3 regions of the Cedecea selenatireducens genome follow, and region 1 is predicted to be linked to each of the others. Evidence: predicted binding sites of a transcription regulator. Region 1 holds the regulator's gene; each other region holds the start of a gene.
What was found. The regulator PhoB, encoded in region 1, activates phosphate uptake and scavenging genes when phosphate is short. The targets are predictions, from matches to a motif close to CTGTCATAAAACTGNCNNAT.

Region 1 (7,045 bases):
CTCAGGCCGCCGGCTGGCCACAACACTGCACCGGCCGCCAGGATCAGCAGCGCGATGATTTTCACCGGCGCCAACACGTGGCCCACGGTATCCAGCAGCTTGCCGGGATACAGAGAAATGCCGATCACCAGCGCAAAGTACACCAGGCTGTAGATAAACAGCGGCATATCGCCCATGCCTGTCAGCGGAGCAATCCCCACTTCAAAAGAAACGGTGGTGGTACGCGGCGTGGCAAACAGCGGCCCTACGGCCAGGTAGCAGACGGTTGCCAGCAAAATGCCGGCACGGCGGCCAATCGGCGAGCTGAGGCTATCAATACCCCCGCCCACGCGTGCGATCGCCACGATAGTCAGAACAGGTAAACCTACTGCGGTCACCAGGAAGCCAAGCGCCGCCGTCCAGACGTGCTCGCCAGCCTGTAAGCCGACCATAGGAGGAAAAATGATGTTGCCCGCGCCCACAAACAGCGCAAAGGTCATAAAGCCCAGAGCGATGATGTCACGAGATTTCAAATGATAGGTCATAAAATAAAGCAGCCTGTGGATGTGTGGTGTTGAAAATGCTCAAATTTTTAAACCGAGGTTCAGTCCAGATAACGTTCGGTAAAAACGCGGCTATTACCGGTAACGACAGCGGAATATGCTTCTCCAGATCGGTGGCGAAGAATAGTTAGTCGAATTACCACTCAATTTCAGTCGGTCTGGTAATAACAGGGGGGCAATTAAAACGCTTATAGCGTTTGAAGACAAGAAGGGATCGGGAAACCAGAAATATATCCTTTATAAATACGCATAACCAGTGAATAAAGTTGATTATACGCTTTTGTTATGGCTTATCATTCGGACAAAAAAGCATCAATTCGATATTCATCACTTAACGAGTGGTGAAAATACGCACAAAAAAGGCCAGAAAACTGGCCTGTGGAAAGCGGACTTGACGGTTATGGCGAGTTAATGTGCAACCGCCGCAGAATCATGAGCAATCAGGCGTTCTGGCAGAATAAACGAAAACGTCGATCCCTGCCCCGGCTGGCTTTCGATCTCCAGCCGCGCATCATGGTGGCTAAGGGCATGCTTAACGATAGCCAGCCCAAGCCCGCTGCCGCCCGTCTGGCGAGAGCGCGCCTTATCGACCCGGTAAAAGCGCTCGGTCAGGCGAGGAAGATGCTCGGCGGAAATTCCAGGCCCGGTATCCCTGACGCTAAACGCCACGCCGTGAGGCAGCTTGCGCCAGGTGACCGTAATATGGGTCCCGGCCGGCGTGTGATTTACGGCGTTATACACCAGGTTCGAGATAGCGCTGCGAAGCTGCTCCTCGTTGCCGTAAACCTGAAGCCCAGGCTCGACGTTAAAAGTGAGCGTTTGCTTCTGCTGGCTTAGCGTTTGCGCCTCGCGCTCCACCACGCGCAGCATCAGCGGCACGTCGATTTTTTCGTTCATCGAAATCGCCGGTGCAGCCTCAATCCTCGATAAGGTGAGCAGCTGTTTGACCAGCCCTTCCATACGCGACGTTTGCTCACGCATGGTATGCAACGCTTTGTCCTTGAGCGGCCCTTCCAGCGCCTGATCCTGCATCATCTCCAGATAACCCTGTAACACGGTCAGCGGGGTGCGCAGCTCGTGGCTGACGTTGGCAAAGAAGTTACGGCGAGCGCCTTCAAGCTGGTGCATCTGCGTGACGTCACGCGCCACCATCAGCCACTGCCCGTCGGCATAAGGCATCACGCGGAACTCAAGATGACGGCCGTTGTTCAGCACCAGCGTCAGCGGGCGGCCGAACTGCTGCTTCGCTACGTATTGAGTGAATTCAGGGTAACGCAGAAGGTTGAGAATATTTTGGCCGCTGTCGTCGGGCCAGCGCAGGCCAAGCAGTTGCTGCGCCAGGCCGTTACACCAAAAAATAGTGCCTTCTTCGGTGGTCAGTACCACCGCATCAGGCAGTGATTCCGCACCGCTGCGGAACCGCTTAATAAGGTTGCCCAGCTCTTTACGGCGCTTTTTATTACGCAGCTGCATCTGGTGCAGCCCGTAAAGCAAAGGCTCCCAGCTTCCCCGCCCGGGCGGCGGGGTCATGCTGCGGTCAACCCACAGCCACCAGGAGAGACGAAGTAAATTCCAGAAATGCCAGCTTAACAGGGCGGTCACTGCCGCCAGTAAGAACCACGGCAGATGGCCAAAAATCAATCCGAGAATCGCCGCCGGTAAACAACAGAGCATCAGCTCCAGTACCAGCCTTTTCCATGACAGCCGTTCCAGCACGCGTCACGCTCCTGTCAGCATATTAGAAACGGGTTGAAAAACGATAACCCGTGCCGCGAACTGTTTGCACCATTTTGTCATGACCACTTGTTTCCAGAGCTTTACGCAGGCGGCGAATATGCACGTCTACGGTACGGTCTTCAACGTAAACGTTAGTCCCCCACACGTTATTAAGCAGCTGTTCACGGCTGTAAACGCGCTCCGGGTGGGTCATAAAGAAGTGTAACAGCTTAAATTCGGTTGGCCCCATGTCGAGCGGATCTTCACCGGTCATCACGCGGTGCGATGAAGGGTCAAGGCTCAGGCCCTGCATCTCAATCACCTCTTCCACCGCCATCGGTGAAATACGGCGCATCACGGCTTTGATACGTGCCACCAGCTCTTTCGGGGAGAACGGCTTGGTGATGTAGTCGTCGGCACCGACCTCAAGGCCGCGGACGCGATCTTCTTCTTCGCCGCGGGCGGTCAGCATCATCACCGGGATCTCGCGAGTTAATGCCTCACGCTTCAGGTGCTTGATGAACTGGATCCCTGAACCACCTGGCAGCATCCAGTCCAGCAGGATCAGATCGGGGAAAGGTTCAATCAGCAGGTTAACCGCGCTGTCATAATCTTCCGCCTCTACCGACTGGAAGCCATTTTGCTCGAGCACAAAGCTCACCATTTCACGAATCGGAGCTTCATCTTCTACGACTAAAATGCGTCTCGCCATGATTTACCCTGTTGAAAAGAGACCATCTCTTATTAATTGTGCGCCAGTATGCGTCAGATTTGTGACAGATTTATGAAAAAGATTACGGCCAGATATTTCACCTTTTTGAATTATGACAGCCCCAGATTTTTGCTGACGGTTACGCTTCTGACTCAATAGCTTATAATCGGTCATTCGCCTCTTTGCCATGGGACAGGTTATGCGCATTCTCCACACTTCAGACTGGCACCTCGGCCAAAACTTCTATACCAAAAGCCGGGCTTCTGAACACCAGGCCTTTCTCGACTGGTTGATAAACGCCGCGCTCGAACATCAGGCGGAGGCGATTATTGTCGCGGGGGATATCTTTGATACCGGCTCACCGCCGAGCTACGCCCGCGAAATGTATAACCGCTTTGTGGTGCAGCTGCAGGCCACCGGCTGCCAGCTCGTGGTGCTGGCGGGTAACCACGATTCCGTTGCCACGCTCAACGAATCCCGCGAGCTGCTGGCCTGCCTGAATACCCAAGTGATTGCCAGCGCACGCCACAACAAAGACGAGCAGGCACTGGTCCTTAATCAAAAAGACGGCACGCCAGGCGCTATCCTTTGCCCCATTCCTTTCCTGCGCCCCCGCGACATTCAAAGCAGCCAGGCCGGGCTGTCTGGTCATGAGAAACAGCGTTCTTTAATGGAAGCCATCAGCGAACATTATCAGCACTGCTATGAGGCCGCCGTTGCCCTGCGCGGCGACAGGCCGCTGCCGATTATCGCCACCGGGCACCTGACTACCGTTGGCGTAACAAAATCTGACGCGGTTCGCGACATTTATATCGGCACGTTGGACGCGTTCCCGGCGCAGCACTTCCCGCCAGCCGACTACATCGCGCTCGGGCATATTCATCGCGCGCAGAAAATCGGCGGCAGCGAGCATATTCGCTACAGCGGTTCGCCTATTCCGCTGAGTTTCGACGAAACCGGCAAAGCAAAAAGTGTGTTTCTCGTAGAGTTTAGCGGCGCGGCGCTGGCAAGCGTCGAACCTCTGGAGGTACCCATTAGCCAGCCGCTGGCCATCGTCAAAGGTTCGCTGGGTGAAATTGAGCAGCAGCTTGAACAGTGGCGAAATGCGCCGGCTGAGCCGAAAGTCTGGCTGGATATCGAAATCGCCACCGATGAATATCTGCACGATATGCAGCGCCAGGTCCAGGCGCTTACCGACGAACTGCCGGTCGAAGTCGTCCTGCTGCGCCGCAGCCGCGAACAGCGCGAGCGGGTCATTGCCAGCCAGCATAAAGAGACGCTGAGCGAGTTAAGCGTTGAAGAAGTTTTTGAGCGACGGCTGAGCCAGGAAGAGACCAGCGACGAGCGTGCCGCACGGTTAAGAACGCTGTTTGCACAAACCCTTTCAGACTTGCACCAGCAGGAGGAACAGGCATGAAAATCTTAAGCCTGCGGTTAAAAAACATAAACTCCCTGAAAGGCGAATGGAAAATTGATTTCACCCAGGAGCCCTTCGCCAGCAACGGGCTGTTCGCTATCACCGGCCCGACGGGCGCGGGCAAAACCACCCTGCTCGACGCAATTTGCCTGGCGCTGTACCACAAAACGCCGCGCCTCAGCACCGTTTCTCAGTCGCAAAACGACCTGATGACCAGGGACACCGCTGAGTGCCTGGCCGAAGTGGAGTTCGAGGTCAAAGGCGTTGGCTACCGGGCTTTCTGGAGCCAGAACCGCGCCCGTAACGCGGCAAACGGCAACCTTCAGGCACCGCGCGTGGAGCTGGCCCAAATCAGCGACGGCAAAATCCTCGCGGATAAAATTAAAGACAAGCTTGAGATTGTCGCCTCGCTTACCGGGCTGGATTACGACCGCTTCACCCGCTCGATGATGCTCTCCCAGGGGCAGTTCGCCGCTTTTTTAAACGCCGACGCCAACGACCGCGCCTCGCTGCTTGAGGAGCTGACCGGCACCGAAATCTACGGCACCGTGTCTGCGGCGGTCTTTGAAAATCATAAGCAAATCAAAAGCCGTCTTGAAAACCTGCTGGCCCAGGCTTCAGGCGTTGCGCTATTGAATGAGGAGCAGCAACAGCAGCTTACGCAGAGTTTGCAGGCGCTTACTTTTGAAGAAAAAAAGCTGTCGGACGAACAGCAGCAACAACAGCAACATCAGCACTGGCTCAGCCAGCGCGCCCGGCTCGCCGCCGACAAAGAGCAGAAGCTGCAGGCGCTGAACGGTGCCAGTCAGGCCCTTAAAGACGCAGAGCCGATGCTGGCGAAGCTGACCCGCGCCCTGCCTGCCGAAAAACTGCGGCCTCACTGGCAGCGGTTGCAGGAAAAGCAGCAGACGTTAAGGCAAAACGGCGAAGCCGCAGAGAAAGTGAATACCCGCTTACAGCAGCTCACCGTTCGTCGTCAGCAAACCCGCCTGTTAGCCGCCGGGCAGGCTCAAAAGCTTCAGTCAGAAGCACTGCGGGTACAGGATTGGCTCACCGCCAATGACCGCTATCGCCTGTGGGCCGCCGAGCTGACGGGCTGGCGCATGGCGTTTACGCAGCAGCAGCGTGATGAGAGACAGCTGGCTGAGCTCCAGCAGACGCTGCAGGCCAGCCAGCAAAAGCTGCAGGCGCTGCCGGAGCCGACGCTTAGCCTTTCTCCTGATGAAGTGAGCGCTCATTTACAGCGAATGCTGGCAACCCGGCCTGCTCGCCAGCAGTTGGCCGCCCTGCAGCCACAGTTCGCCACGCTGGAGAAACGTAAAGCCGAGCAGCAGCGGGAGCTTGCCGAACTGGATAAACTGATTGCCGGGCGTGATGCTGAGCTCAGCCAAAAACGTCAGCAATACAAAGACAAACGCCAGCATGAGGCCGATCTGGAAAAAGTCGTCGAGCAGGAAAGGCGCATTCAAAGCCTTGAAGCCGAGCGTGCGCTTTTACAACCGGATTCCCCGTGCCCGCTTTGCGGCTCAACCCAACATCCCGCCGTAGAAGCCTATAAAACGCTGGAGCCGGGCGAGAACCAGCAGCGTCTTGCCGCCCTTAAGCAAGAGGTCGCCAAACTCGCGGAGCTTGGCTTCGCCCTGAAAGGTCAGCTTGATACCCAACGCCAACAGCGCGAAAAACTGGTGCAGGTAAGCACCGCGCTGCAGGAAGAGGAAGCCTCTCTGTCCGCCCGCTGGCAGCAGCAGTGTGCAGAAGCAGGTATCGCTTTAACGCCGCAGGACGATCTCACCGCCTGGCTTAACGAGCAGGAACAGCGTGAACAGCAGCTGCGCCAGCTAGGCGAGCGTCAGGCGCTGGAGGTGCAGTTTCAGCGCGACAGCCAGCAGCATGAAAAGCTGAGTGCCGACTTTATGGCACAGCGCACGTCTCTACAGGCAGCGCTGGAGCGGGCCGGTCTTGTGCGCCCCGAGCCGGGAGAAGAGCAAAACTGGCTCGAAGCTCGTCAAAAAGAATCCCTGCAATGGCAGCAACAGCAGGACAAGCTGCCGCAGCTTCACCAGCAGCTTTCCAGCCTTGAGATGCTGCTCTCCAATCTAATGGACGACGGCTCAACGCCGCCGCCGTTGGAGGCAAACGAGCGCCAGGCTGCGCTGCAAAACTGGCAGACGCTGCATAACGACTGCAACCTGCTCGAAGGACAGCGTCAGTCCCTGCAAGAACAGCTGAAGCAAAGTGAAAGAGAAGCCACGGCGGCACAGGAGCAGTTCAGCAATGCGCTCTCGGCCAGCCAGTTCAGCGACGAAGCCGACTTCCGAAGCGCGCTGCTGGAAGAGGCCGGGCGACTTGAGCTTGAGCAACGTAAGCAGCAGCTGGAACGCCAACAGCAGCAACAGACTACGCTGCTGGAACAGGCTGAAAGCGCGCTGGCTCAGCATCTCTCAGGGCGGCCAGAAACCCTGAGCGAAGAGACCGAAGTCAGCATGCTGGATGAACGTATCGCAGCGCTTACTCTCCAGCTGCGCGAAAACGCCTCTCGCCAGGGGCAAATCACCCAGCAGCTGCGTCATGACGAGGAAAATCGGGTTCGCCAGCAGGCGCTGATGCAGGAGATCAAAGCGTGTGAGGCGCAGGCGGAAGACTGGGGCTACCTCAATT
Region 2 (7,045 bases), on a different contig from region 1:
CGGTCAGCACGGGTCTGTTGCAGAACATGAGCCGTGACGAAGCCGAAGCGGTTATCGCCCACGAAATTAGCCACATCGCCAACGGCGACATGGTGACGATGACCCTGATTCAGGGCGTGGTGAACACCTTCGTTATCTTTATTTCCCGCATCATCGCTCAGGTAGCTTCCGGCTTCCTGTCCGGGAACCGTGATGAAAACGAAAGCAGCAACGGTAACCCGCTGATTTACTTTGCGGTCGCTACGGTGCTGGAGCTGGTGTTTGGTATTCTGGCGAGCATCATCACCATGTGGTTCTCACGTCACCGTGAATTCCACGCCGATGCCGGTTCTGCGAAACTGGTGGGTCGCGAGAAGATGATTGCTGCGCTGCAGCGTTTGAAAACCAGCTATGAGCCGCAGGAAGCCAGCAGCATGATGGCGTTTTGCATCAACGGGAAGGCTAAGTCAATGAGCGAACTGTTCATGACCCACCCGCCGCTGGACAAACGTATCGAAGCGCTGCGCAGCGGTGAATACCTGAAGTAACGGAAACATTGAACTGAAAAAGCGTGCCCTGGCGGCACGCTTTTTTTATGCCTGCGCCCGAGGCTGGGACATTCTGAGCCCGCTGACGACGGCGGCCACGGTGGCAAAGATCCCCGCCAGTATCAGCGAGGCATGGGTGCCGCTCGCGCCAAACAGGTTAAACATTAGCGCCACCAGCGCGGCCCCGCAGCTTTGGCCCAGCAGGCGGGCGGTGCCCAACATGCCGCTGGCACCTCCGCTGCGATGACGGGGCGCGGATGAAATAATGGTGTGGTTGTTTGGCGACTGGAAAAGGCCAAAGCCTGCGCCACAAAGCACCATACGCCAGATGATGTTGATATCGGACGGATCGTGCGGCAGCATTGCCAAAGCAAAAAGGCCGCAGGCCATCACGAAAAGCCCCACGGCACCCATCAGGCCGGCGTGAACCCGCTCGATCAGGTAGCCCGCCAGCGGAGCCATCACCATGGTCGCCAGCGGCCACGGCGTTAACAGCAGCCCGGTTTCAACTTCACTCCGCCCCAGCACGGTTTGCATAAAAAAGGGCAGGGAGACCAGCGCCAGCATCTGGGCGCCAAACGAGCATATTGAGGTGCCGATAGACAGCGAAAAAATCGGGATCCTCAGCAGGTCAACCGGCAGCAGCGGGAACGGAAGGCGCAGCTGGCGACGAATAAAGAAATAGCCGATTATCACCAGCGCGGCCAGCTCACCAATGATGACTGAGCCAGGCTGGCCTTGTGAAAAGCCGCTGATAGCCGAAATCAGCAGGCCGAAGGTCAGGGCGTTCATTATCGCGCTCGGAATATCAAAACGCTGACCCTGAGATTTCTGCTGATTAGGCGGCAAATAGCGCAGGGCCAAAACCAGCGAAACAATGCCAATCGGCACGTTGATCAAAAACAGCCATTGCCAGGAAGCGACGGAAAGGATCGCCGCGGCAACCGTAGGACCCGCGGCCGAGGACACGGCCACGATAAACGAATTGACGCCCATACCTCGGCCAAGAAAACGCTGAGGGTAAATAAGGCGAATCAACGCGGTGTTGACGCTCATCAGCGCCGCACCGCCAAACCCCTGCAGCACACGGGCAAACGTCAGCATTGGCAGCGAGGTTGAGGTGGCGCAAAACAGCGACGTCAGGCAGAACAGCACCAGGCCGCACTGATAGATACGACGGTAGCCAAAAATATCGCCGAGAAATGAAAGTGACAGCAGCGAAACGATGATCGCTATCTGATAGGCGTTAACCACCCAAATAGACTCCGCCGGGCTGGCGTTTAAATCATGAGCAATGGTAGGCAGGGCGACGTTAGCGATAGCGCCGTCCAGAACGGCCATCATAATGCCGAGCGCGATGGTGAGAATGGCACCATAACGTTGAGGCGCAGGTAAGCCGTCGGACACGAATTTATCCATACTTGAAATGTGCTGTCTGAAGTCGTTAGGAGGGTAATGATTTTATCATCAATTAATCTCGTGAATGCCGCAGATTTGTAACGAATCAGCAGGCTTTAATTGCGGCTCCCGCGGGGCATCCATATACTAAAAAGCAGTTCCGATTTTTATAAAACAACAACGCCCGAGGTGATACATGGCACTCTCAGATCCCGATAAACAACCCGATTCAGTTTCTTCCGTGCTGAAAGTTTTCGGCATCTTGCAGGCGCTTGGTGAGGAAAAAGAAATTGGAATAACCGAACTGTCTCAGCGAGTGATGATGTCCAAAAGCACCGTGTATCGCTTTTTGCAGACCATGAAATCCTTAGGCTATGTTTCTCAGGAAGAGGAGTCGGAAAAATATGCGCTCACGCTGAAGCTTTTTGAGCTGGGCAGCGGCGCGCTGCAAAACGTCGACCTCATCCGTAGCGCGGATTTACAGATGCGCGAACTGTCCCGGCTGACCAGAGAAGCCATTCACCTCGGCGCGCTGGACGAAAGCAGCATTGTTTATATTCATAAAATTGACTCGCTCTATAATCTGAGAATGTACTCCCGCGTAGGGCGTCGCAATCCGCTTTACAGCACGGCTATTGGCAAGGTATTGCTGGCGTGGCGGGAGCGCGGGGAGGTTCTGGATATTCTCGGCGACGTTGAATACGTCCGCAGCACGGAACGCACTATCGTCAGCACTGAAGCGCTTCTCCCGGTGCTTGAGCAGGTTCGTAAACAGGGTTACGGGGAAGATAACGAAGAGCAGGAAGAGGGCATCCGCTGCGTAGCGGTGCCGGTGTTCGATCGTTTTGGTGTGGTCATTGCTGGAATGAGCATTTCATTCCCAACGTTACGCTACACTGAGGAAGGGCTGGCTGAATACGTGAAGATTCTGCATGAGGCAGCCCGCACGCTGTCACGGCAGATGGGCTACCATCACTATCCTTTCTGATTCGTGAAAGCGGGCCGCGTAAAGCCGCGGCCAGGTCTGTCTACCCATTATCAATAGTTTTATCGACTTTACGCAGCAGCGGGCAGTCGGTCAGGCCAATAATCCCGCTGTCGGTATGAATAAACTGTGCGGTCACGGTATTACGTGCCGTGAGGTACTTACACTGCAGTCCTAGCCCGGCTGCATTTTCTTTGCTGCCAATCAACACGCCGTACCCGGAGAGCAATAAGCCTGTCCAGACGATGGCGATAACAATTACCGTACGAATAATCACGCGCATACTTACCTCAAACATCAATCAATCTTTGTAGCAAGCTTATCCTGGATTACAGATGTCACAATCTGATGATTCTGAAATGAAAAAGCAGGAAACGTTACTTATGGTTTAGTTGGATAGTGGTAAATTATCGAAATTCTATGGTCAAGAGGTGGCGTTGTAGTGAGAAAGTACAGATGGGTGATTGTTTTAGTGATTGTGGTTACCTGCCTGCTGTTATGGACTCAAATGATAAATGTGATGTGCGACCAGGATGTGCAATTTTTCAGCGGCATTTGTACCATTAATAAATTTATCCCCTGGTAGTGATGCTTCTCTCTCTGCCTCAGGTGTAGAATGCATTTTTTTTGAGGTGGTAAGATGAACGAAATGGGTTTTAGCGCTCTGAATATCATGCCGCTGGCTATCTCGCTGGTGACGTTGATTGTGGGCCTTGTATTGTGGTTTTTTGTGAACCGTTCCAGCAGCCGTGCAAACGATCAGATTGCCTTGCTTGAAGAGCTGGTGGATTTACAAAAGCGTCAAAACGCTTTGCTGCGCCGTCTGTGTGAAGCAAACGAACCGGAGTCGGAGCAAAAACCGGCTGTGGCTGCGCAAGAAGATAATGATGACGACTTTGTGCGTCTGGTAGCTGAACGCTAAACAGGCTGGAGGTGGGATGAGCTGGAAAAACCCCTGGTATAACCCGCAATTATCCCACCATCTGCCCGACGGGTTTCGCAATGCGGAACCGGCTGTACGGCAGCCCGGCGACGTCAAACGGTGGCGTCAGGAGCGTAAAGCGCAGCAGCTCCCGCATCCTCCCGTCGAAGGGTATTCCACGTTTATTGAACGCTGGTGGCAGCGCGCAGACCTGAGCGGCAGCGATGACCGCGTGTGGTGGCTGGGGCATGCCAGTTTGTTACTGCGGCTCAATGGCTACTTTTTACTGACCGACCCCGTTTTTTCTCGCCGTGCATCCCCCGTTTCTTTTGCTGGGCCCTCCCGGCGCACCGAAGTGCCAATCGATCTTAAACAGCTCCCCCGGCTGGATGCGGTACTTATTTCACATAACCATTACGACCATCTGGACAGCAAAACCGTACGCAGGTTGGTCAAACGTTTCCCGGACGTGCATTTTTTCGTGCCGCTTGGCCTGAAGGCGTGGTTCAGCAAGCGTGGAATAGAGCAGGTGACGGAGCTGGACTGGTGGCAAAGCTTTAACTGGTGCGGCATGGTTTTCACCGCCGTGCCGGCCCGCCACTGGAGTATGCGAACTTTTTGGGATCGTAATCGCTCGCTGTGGTGCGGCTGGGTTGTCGAGCACGGCCCGCTGCGCTTTTGGTTCAGCGGCGATTCCGGTTACACCGAGTCTCTGGCAGAGATCTTCCGGCGATTAGGTCCGTTTGATATGGCGGCATTGCCTATCGGCGCCTATGAACCTCGCTGGTTTATGGGGGATCACCATATGGATCCTCAGCAGGCCGTTGCGCTATGGCAAAAGATGGGCAAACCCACGACGATTCCTATTCACTGGGGAGTATTTGAACTTGCCGATGAGCCGCTCGATAAACCGCCCCGGGAATTGCGTGAGGCATTGGATGAGCAGGGGGAAAGCGATGATGTGTTTTCTCCGCTGCGTATTGGTCAAAGTTTGCCCTTAACGAAAAAATAAGAATTTATTATTATCACTTCTTGTGATGATTCTATTTCTATTTGTGCCCATTAAATCAGCGGTCAGTCTCTCTTTTAATTCATCGAAACGTTTTTATTGCCTTATCCTGGGGCAATTTGTCATTAAACTTTCATTATTTTGGTGCATTATAATCGGTCTGCTGTACAAGCTTTATTCTGCAGTGCATTTAAAAGGCAATGGCGAAAGCCGTTATCCTGACGTCCTGACTGGCCTTAGGTTAATTTGTGCATAGATATGCATAAAAAATCATAAAGATATATCCTCAAAAGTGGATTTTATTAAACGGATATCTGGACGAAAAGTAAGGTTTACGCTAAGGTTCCAAAGTTGCCGGAATGTTGTTGAAACACAATCTCTTGCGGTAACTTTACGTGGCGAAAATTTACGTCAATAAGCGCAGATTACTTTCTTAAAGTAATCGTGTAATTTTCTGAATCTGTGCGGCAGATCGACACATGCTTAAAAATGGCTTGCCATTGTTTACGTTGTGTGTGATAACACGTTGGGTTAAACGAGGTACAGTTCTGTTTATGTGTGGCATTTTCAGTAAAGAAGACCTGAGTAAACACGTTGTCGTTGAATACCGCTTCTCTGCCGAGCCTTATATTAGTGCCTCATGCAGTAATGTCTCTGTTTTATCTAAGTTATGCCTGCGGGCGAAGAATACAATCTAAGGAATTTGCAAAATGGCAAAGATTAAAGGTCAAGTTAAGTGGTTCAACGAGTCTAAAGGTTTTGGTTTCATTACTCCAGCTGACGGCAGCAAAGATGTATTCGTACACTTCTCTGCAATCCAGGGTAACGGCTTCAAAACTCTGGCTGAAGGCCAGAACGTTGAATTCGAAATCCAGGACGGCCAGAAAGGCCCTGCTGCAGTTAACGTGACTGCCATCTAATTCTTCTGGATTAGAGCTCAGGCGCGAATAACGCCGAATTGAGATAAAAGCCCCGTTTCGACGGGGCTTTTTCATGTCTGTTGCTAACCTGCTGTTTTTCAAATTATTAACAGACTGAATCATTTGTTGCCTCTTGTTGCAAAGCTGCGAAGGTTTTAGCACTGTTACTCCCGGTAAGGATGGCCGAATCTGGTTAAATCTTTCAATCGCTTAGGCCGTGCAAGGAGTGGTTGTGAAGAAGGGTGTTTCCGCATTAACCGGTAATTTTATCCAGTGGCGTTTTGCGCTGCTGTGCCTGGCCATCACCGGAAGCCTGGTTTTTTTGCTTGGGCGCATTGCCTGGCTGCAAATCATCTCTCCGGATAACCTGGTTAAGCAGGAGGATATGCGCTCCCTGCGCGAAGAGCCGATTGACGTTCCTCGCGGAATGATTGAAGACCGTAACGGCAAACCGCTGGCGGTCAGCGTACCCGTTGAGGCGGTGTGGGCCGACCCCAAAACGGTGATGGAAAAGGGCGGCGTGCTGGTTAACAGCCGCTGGCAGGCGCTGGCTGCCGCGCTTCATGTGCCACTCAGCGAAATTGCCGCTCGTATTCACAGCAACGAACGCGGCCGTTTTATCTATCTCGCTCGCCAGCTGGATCCCCAACAGGCACAGTACATCGACAAACTGAATATTCCCGGCATCGCGCTGCGCGATGAATCACGTCGTTTTTATCCTGCCGGGCGGGTGGGTGCCAACCTGATTGGCTTCACCAACATTGACGATCAGGGTATTGAGGGCATCGAGAAAAGCTTTAACCAGCAGCTCACCGGCAAAGAAGGTGAACGTCTGGTGCGTAAAGACCGCTATGGTCATGTGGTAGAAAATATTACCGAGAACCCGGCCAGTCCCGCGCACAATATTCAACTCAGTATCGATGAACGGCTGCAAACCGTCACCGAAGACGCGCTGAGCAACGCCGTGTCGTGGAACAAAGCAGAATCCGGTGCGGCGGTGGTTATCGACGTACAAACCGGTGAAGTGCTGGCGATGGCCAACTATCCCACCTTTAACCCGAACAATCGTGAGGATGCCACGCTTGATGACTTCCGTAACCGTGCAATAAGCGACACCTTCGAACCCGGCTCTACGGTAAAACCGATGGTGGTGATGACGGCTCTGCAGCAGGGAATAGTCCGGCCGGACAGCGTGATTGATACCCATCCGTTTACGCTTGACGGGCACCATATCCGCGACGTTGGTTTTTATCCGCAGCTGACGCTGACCGGGGTGCTGCAAAA
Region 3 (7,045 bases), on a different contig from region 1:
ACGTAAGCTTCGCCTGCTCCTTCGCCTTCGCCGAGCGCGAACTGATGGAGGGTAACGCCAAAATCATCAAGCTGATCGCCCGCGATGAAGCCCTGCACCTGACCGGCACTCAGCATATGCTGAACCTGCTGCGCAGCGGAGAAGACGATCCCGAAATGGCGGAAATCGCCGTTGAATGTCGTCAGGAATGCTACGACCTGTTCGTGCTGGCCGCCCAGCAGGAAAAAGAGTGGGCCGAATACCTGTTCCGCGACGGCTCGATGATTGGGATGAACAAAGACATCCTCTGCCAGTATGTGGAGTACATCACCAACATCCGCATGCAGGCCGTGGGCCTCGACCTGCCGTTCCAGACCCGTTCTAACCCGATTCCGTGGATCAACGCGTGGCTGGTGTCCGATAACGTGCAGGTTGCCCCGCAGGAAGTTGAAGTCAGCTCCTATCTGGTGGGCCAGATTGACTCGGAAGTCGATACCGACGATCTGAGCAACTTCCAGCTGTAAGCAATGAGCCGTATCACGCTCAGCATTACCGGCGCGCAGCTGATGAGCGAAGAGGAACACCCTTCGCTACTGGCGGCGCTGGAGTCACACAAAGTCTGCGTAGAGTATCAGTGCCGGGAAGGCTATTGCGGCTCATGCCGCACCCGGCTGCTGGCGGGTGAAGTGCAGTGGCTGACCGAGCCCCTGGCGTTCATCCAGCCCGGTGAAATTCTCCCCTGCTGCTGCAAGGCCCGGGGCGATATAGAAATCGAGATGTAGTTGTTAAAAAGGCCGCGAATGCGGCCTTTTTCATTAACGATTACGGCTTATTAAGAAACCGCACAGCTTTGTCCGGGAAGTCGGTAAACAGCCCGTCCACGCCGGCTTTGTTGTACAGCACGTCATACAGCTGATTCACGTCGCTGACGTAGTCCGGCAGCGCGTCCGCCCTCACCGTATAAGGATGCACCGTCAGTTTGCTGGCGTGCGCTTCGGTCACCATATCGGTGAGCTTCACTTTGCCTTTGGTTGACGCCTTCTCCACCAGCATGTGGTAGTCCGGGCCGATACCGTCGGCATACTGAGCAATCTGCTTCATCGCGCCAGGCTTAAACATCCAGTCGTAGCTGTAGTTCACCCACTTGCCGTCCGGCTGTTTTTCCTGAGTCTCATTCCAGTCGGTATAGGCGATAAGCTGCACCAGATTAAGGTTCATGCCCATTTTCGGCTCAAGCTCGTTTTTAATGCGCTTAAGCTCTGCGGCGTCAAAGCACTGGAGATAAACCTTATCCTGCTTGCCGGTGTAGCCGTATCGCTTGAGCACCTCAAGGGTTTTCGCCGCGATATCCTTCCCTGCCTGATGGTGGAACCACGGCGCTTTTATCTCAGGATAAATGCCGATGTTCTTGCCAGTGGAATGGTTCAGCCCCTGAACAAACTCGATTTCTTCTTCAAAGGTGTGCACCCGGAAGTCGGATTTGCCCATCGGGAAGCGCCCCGGATAGGTCTGCACCTGCTTGCCGTCAACGATATCAAAACCTTCGGTGAACTTGAGGGACTTGATTTCCGCCAGCGTAAAGTCGATGGCATAGTAGCGGCCATCTTTACGCGCACGGTCCGGGAAGCGCTTCGCGACGTCGGTCACCCTGTCCAGATAGTGGTCATGAAGCACCACCAGCCTGTCGTCTTTGGTCATCACCAGATCTTGCTCAAGGTAGTCCGCGCCCTGAGCGTAGGCCATCGCTTTTGCCGGCAACGTATGCTCAGGCAGATAGCCGCTGGCACCCCGGTGGGCAATCACTATTTTGTCCGTGGTCTGGGCGAATACGCTGCTGGTCGCCACCAGCACCACGCCCGCCAGTAAGGATTTTGCCATCAGTTTCATTCTGCTCCCCTTAGCCGTTCTTCAACAATTTTTCATCGCGATGCTTACGCTCGCCAATCATCACCACAATCAGCAGCAGCACGGCCAAAACGCTGCCGCCAATCATCACGATAAAGCCGCCGTCCCAGCCGAAGAAGTCCACGGTATAGCCAACAATGGCGCTGGCCGCGACCGAGCCGCCCAGGTAACCAAACAGCCCGGTAAAGCCCGCCGCCGTGCCTGCGGCTTTCTTCGGGGCAAGCTCCAGCGCATGCAGGCCAATCAGCATCACAGGGCCATAAATCAGGAAGCCGATAACGATCATACAGGCCATGTCCACGCCCGGATTGCCCGGCGGGTTGAGCCAGTAAACCACGGTGGCAATTGTCACCAGCACCATGAAGAACACGCCGGTTGCGCCACGGTTACCTTTAAATACCTTGTCCGACATCCAGCCGCAAAGCAGCGTGCCGGGAATACCCGCGTACTCATAAAGGAAGTAGGCCCACGAGGATTTATCCAGCGCGAAGTGCTTCACTTCTTTCAGGTAAGTTGGCGACCAGTCCAGAATGCCGTAGCGCAGCAGATAGACAAACACGTTGGCAATGGCGATGTACCACAGCAGGCGGTTCGGGAAGACATACTTCATGAAGATCTGCTTCGCCGTCAGCTCTTCTTCCGCTTTCTCACTGTAATCGTCCGGGTAGTCGTTTTTGTACTCTTCAATCGGCGGCAGGCCACAGGATTGCGGCGTATCACGCATCAAACCGAAAGCAATAATCGCCACAACGATCGCCGCAAAAGCAGGCATATACAACGCCGCATGCCAGTCGTTAAACCACGCCATCCCCAACAGGAACAGCAGTGGAGGAAGACCACCGCCCACGTTATGGGCGCAGTTCCAGACGGAAACAATGCTCCCACGCTCCTTCTGCGACCACCAGTGCACCATGGTGCGCCCACACGGCGGCCACCCCATGCCCTGGAACCAGCCACAGGCGAACAGCAGCACAAACATCACGGCGATGCTGGACGTTGCCCACGGCACAAAGCCCATAAATAGCATGACGGCGGCGGCGAGAATCAACCCGGCAGGCAGGAAAACGCGCGGATTCGAACGGTCAGAGACCGATCCCATGATGAATTTCGAAAATCCGTAGGCAATCGAAATCCCGGAAAGTGCAAAACCGAGATCGCCGCGGGAGAAGCCCTGCTCCACCAGATACGGCATCGCAAGGGTGAAGTTTTTCCTTACCAGATAGTAAGCCGCATAACCGAAGAAGATACCCATGAAAATTTGCCAGCGCAGGCGGCGATAGGTCGGATCTATCTGCTCCTCTGACAAACGCGTCTTATGCGCGGCGGGTTTGAAGATACTTAACATACGAGCCTCCGTGGCGTTGGTGTTCAGCGGGAGCAAGCGGCTCCCGCCAAATGTTCTTTTGCGAGCGCATGTTAGTTATCTATGCGCGTATTTACTGTGAAACATCGCACACAATGTTACATTTTTATTACAAAAAGGCGAAAAGGTGCATTTCATCATGAATAACTTTCGTTTATTGCTCGAATTTGCTCGCAATCAAACATTTCGTACTTTATTTATGGCTGAATAACGGTAAATAAAGAAGGGATAAAAGGAGCGCCATGTGAGCAGAGAAACGGACGTGATTATTATCGGCGGAGGAGCAACCGGCGCCGGGATCGCGCGCGACTGCGCCCGACGCGGGCTGAAAGTGCTGCTGCTCGAGCGGCATGACATCGCTACAGGCGCGACGGGCCGCAATCATGGCCTGCTCCACAGCGGCGCTCGCTATGCGGTCACCGACGGTGAATCCGCAAAAGAGTGTATCGAAGAAAACCGCATTCTGCGGCGCATCGCCCGCCACTGCATCGAACCTACGAACGGCCTGTTTATCACCCTTCCGGAAGACGATCTCGCGTTTCAAAGCGGATTTATCACCGCCTGTCGCCAGGCCGGTATCGATGCACAAGCGCTTGATCCCAAAGAAGCGCTGCGGCTGGAGCCGTCCGCAAACCCAACGTTAATCGGTGCCGTTCGCGTGCCGGACGGGACGGTCGATCCTTTCCGCCTGACCGCAGCCAATATGCTCGATGCGAAGGAACACGGGGCTGAAGTTCTGACAGGCTGCGAAATCACCGGCCTGATTCGCGAAGGCTCCCGGGTTTGCGGCGTGCGCGTATTCAATCATCTCACCAAGCAAGCAGGAGAATTTCGCGCGCCTATGGTGGTTAATGCTGCGGGTATCTGGGGGCAACGCATCGCGGAATACGCCGATCTCAACGTAAAAATGTTCCCGGCTAAAGGCGCGCTGCTGATCCTCGGCCACAGAATCAATAACATGGTCATCAACCGCTGCCGTAAACCGGCAGACGCCGATATCCTTGTCCCCGGCGACACCATCTCGCTTATTGGCACCACCTCCACGCACATTGACTACGACCAGATTGACAATATGTCCGTCACGCCGGATGAGGTAGATATCCTGATCCGCGAAGGTGAAAAACTGGCTCCGGTACTGGGCCGAACCCGCATTCTTCGGGCCTACGCTGGCGTCAGGCCTCTGGTCGCCAGCGACAACGATCCGACGGGGCGCAGCGTCAGCCGTGGGATTGTGCTGTTGGATCACGCAAAACGCGACGGCATGGACGGCTTTATCACCATTACCGGCGGCAAACTCATGACCTACCGCCTGATGGCGGAATGGGCAACGGACCTGGTTTGCGAGCGGCTTGGGAACAATATCCCCTGCTCCACAGCTTCGACGCCGCTGCCGGGCTCCGAACAAACGGCAGAACAAACGCTGGGCAAAGTTATCTCCTTACCGCCTACGATTCGCGGGTCGGCCGTCTGGCGGCACGGCGACCGCGCTACCCGCCTGCTGAATAACAGCCGGCTTAGCAACAGCCTGGTTTGCGAATGCGAAGCCGTCACCTCCGGTGAGGTTCGCTATGCCATCGACGCCCTCGGCGTAAAAAGCCTGGGTGATTTACGCCGCAGAACGCGTGTGGGCATGGGCACCTGCCAGGGCGAACTTTGCGCCTGCCGTGCCGCGGGCCTGCTGCAGCGCTTCCAGCTCACCACACCGGCACAATCCCTGGAACAGCTTTCCCACTTCCTCAACGAACGCTGGAAAGGCGTCCGCCCGATAGCCTGGGGAAATGCGTTGCGCGAAAGCGAATTTACCACCTGGGTTTACCAGGGATTGTGCGGCCTGGATAACGGAGAACAGGGATGAAATTCGACACTATCATCATCGGCAGCGGCCTGGCCGGACTGACCGCAGGCATAAAGCTGGCGGAAAACGGGCAACGCTGCGCTATCGTCAGCCGCGGCCAAAGCGCCCTGCACTTCTCTTCCGGCTCGCTGGATTTGCTCTCGGCGCTGCCGGACGGCAGCCCGGTTCAGGAGCCTGAGGCCGCGCTGGAAAGCCTGGCTGAACAGGCACCCCAACATCCCTACAGCCTGATGGGTAAAGAAAGTGTGTTGGCTTTTGCCGCAGAAAGCGAACAACTGCTGGCAAGGGCTGGCATCCCCATGACGGGCCATTATCGCCAAAACCACCTGAGAATCACCCCGCTGGGTAAGCAGAGGGCGAGCTGGCTAAGCCCGCCGGAGGTGCCTCAGGCTCCACTGCCCTGGCAAAAAGTCACGGTGATCAATATCGCAGGCTTTCTGGACTTTCAGGCAGAGCTGGTGGCCGGTTCGCTTTCGTCCTCGGGCTGTGCCGCACACGTCGCCGAACTCACCTTACCCGTGCTTGACGTATTACGTAATAACCCAAGCGAGTTTCGCGCCGTAAACATCGCCCGGGTGCTGGATCTGCCGGAAAATCACCGGGCATTGGTGGATGAACTCAGGCTGCTATTGGGCAGCGGTGAAGCGATGATCCTGCCCGCCTGTCTCGGTCTGGACGAGAGTACGGTTTCAGCCCTGCAGCAGGCGCTAAACGTGCCGGTAAAACTGCTCCCAACCCTGCCGCCCTCTGTACCTGGAATGAGGCTCCACGATGCGCTTCGCCGCCGCTTTCAATCCCTCGGCGGGCTTATCATGCCGGGAGACACCGTCATCGGCGCTCAGTTAGAACGAGGCTGCATCAACGCCCTGTTCACCAAAAATCACCGTGAAGTTCCGCTACGTACCCGTCATGTCATTCTGGCCAGCGGAAGCTTTTTCAGCGGCGGGCTGGAAGCTGACAGGCAGCGAGTTTTTGAGCCTATCTTCGGGCTGGACGTGGAGGTGCCGGGGGATCGCGCCTCCTGGAGTGAGACCGATTTCTTTACGCCTCAGCCCTGGCTGCAGTTTGGGCTAAAAGTGAATACCCGGCTTCAGCCGAGCCATGACGGTGAACACACGCGAAATCTTTATGCCATTGGCTCTGTGCTGGGCGGTTTTAACCCCATCCAGCAAGGATGCGGGGCCGGTGTTTCTATGCTCACGGCGCTCTGTGTTGCCGAACAAATCCTTGCTGCCGCGGAGGCTTGCCATGAACCTGCTTGATGAAACCAGCTTTGAAAGCTGTATTAAATGCACGGTCTGCACCACAGCCTGCCCGGTTAGCCGCGTACGCCCGGAATATCCGGGGCCAAAACAGGCCGGGCCCGACGGCGAAAGGCTGAGACTAAAAGATCCCTCGCTGTATGACGACGCGCTGAAGTACTGCACCAACTGCAAACGCTGCGAAGTCTCCTGCCCGTCCGAGGTCAAAATTGGCGACATCATCCAGCGGGCGCGTGCCAGATACGGTGAGCATAAACCTTCCCTGCGCGACGCGATTCTCAGCCATACCGATTTAATGGGCACGCTCTCCACGCCTTTTGCCCCGCTGGTCAATGCCACCACAGGCATGAAGCCCGTACGTAAGCTGCTGGATAAAGCGCTCAACATTGATTCCCACCGCGAACTGCCCAAATACTCCTTCGGCACCTTCCGCCAGTGGTATCGACGCCAGGCGGCGCGCCAGGCCACCTTCCCGCAGCAGGTCGCTTTCTTCCACGGCTGCTTCGTGAACTACAACCATCCCCAGCTCGGCAAAGATATGGTTAAAGTGCTTAACGCCCTGGGCATCGGCGTTCAGTTACTGAAAAGAGAGAAGTGCTGCGGCGTACCGCTCATCGCCAACGGCTTTATTGAAAAGGCAAAAAAACAGGCGGCGGTAAATGCCAGTTCGCTTGAAGAAGC

Region 2: the regulator PhoB is predicted to act here: its motif matches at 2,011-2,030, upstream of kdgR (DNA-binding transcriptional regulator KdgR).
Region 3: the regulator PhoB is predicted to act here: its motif matches at 3,343-3,362, upstream of glpT (glycerol-3-phosphate transporter).

What each region holds. Positions count from the first base shown of each region.
Region 1 is NZ_JBHIKW010000012.1:23,241-30,285, forward strand. Features, by position in the region: gene brnQ (branched-chain amino acid transporter carrier protein BrnQ) at 1-524, opposite strand, end outside; gene phoR (phosphate regulon sensor histidine kinase PhoR) at 951-2,258, opposite strand; gene phoB (phosphate response regulator transcription factor PhoB) at 2,281-2,970, opposite strand; gene sbcD (exonuclease subunit SbcD) at 3,170-4,387, shown strand; gene sbcC (exonuclease subunit SbcC) at 4,384-7,045, shown strand, end outside.
Region 2 is NZ_JBHIKW010000001.1:224,304-231,348, reverse strand. Features, by position in the region: gene htpX (protease HtpX) at 1-527, shown strand, start outside; gene ACE38U_RS01085 (MFS transporter) at 573-1,946, opposite strand; gene kdgR (DNA-binding transcriptional regulator KdgR) at 2,122-2,913, shown strand; gene ACE38U_RS01075 (YobH family protein) at 2,954-3,193, opposite strand; gene mgrB (PhoP/PhoQ regulatory lipoprotein MgrB) at 3,353-3,496, shown strand; gene ACE38U_RS01065 (YebO family protein) at 3,551-3,832, shown strand; gene ACE38U_RS01060 (MBL fold metallo-hydrolase) at 3,849-4,844, shown strand; gene ACE38U_RS01055 (DUF2627 domain-containing protein) at 5,396-5,539, shown strand; gene cspE (transcription antiterminator/RNA stability regulator CspE) at 5,552-5,761, shown strand; gene ftsI2 (peptidoglycan DD-transpeptidase FtsI2/PBP3(PARA)) at 5,994-7,045, shown strand, end outside.
Region 3 is NZ_JBHIKW010000002.1:67,159-74,203, forward strand. Features, by position in the region: gene nrdB (class Ia ribonucleoside-diphosphate reductase subunit beta) at 1-503, shown strand, start outside; gene yfaE (class I ribonucleotide reductase maintenance protein YfaE) at 507-761, shown strand; gene glpQ (glycerophosphodiester phosphodiesterase) at 802-1,866, opposite strand; gene glpT (glycerol-3-phosphate transporter) at 1,877-3,229, opposite strand; partial or broken gene glpA (anaerobic glycerol-3-phosphate dehydrogenase subunit A) at 3,492-5,106, shown strand; gene glpB (glycerol-3-phosphate dehydrogenase subunit GlpB) at 5,099-6,364, shown strand; gene glpC (anaerobic glycerol-3-phosphate dehydrogenase subunit GlpC) at 6,351-7,045, shown strand, end outside.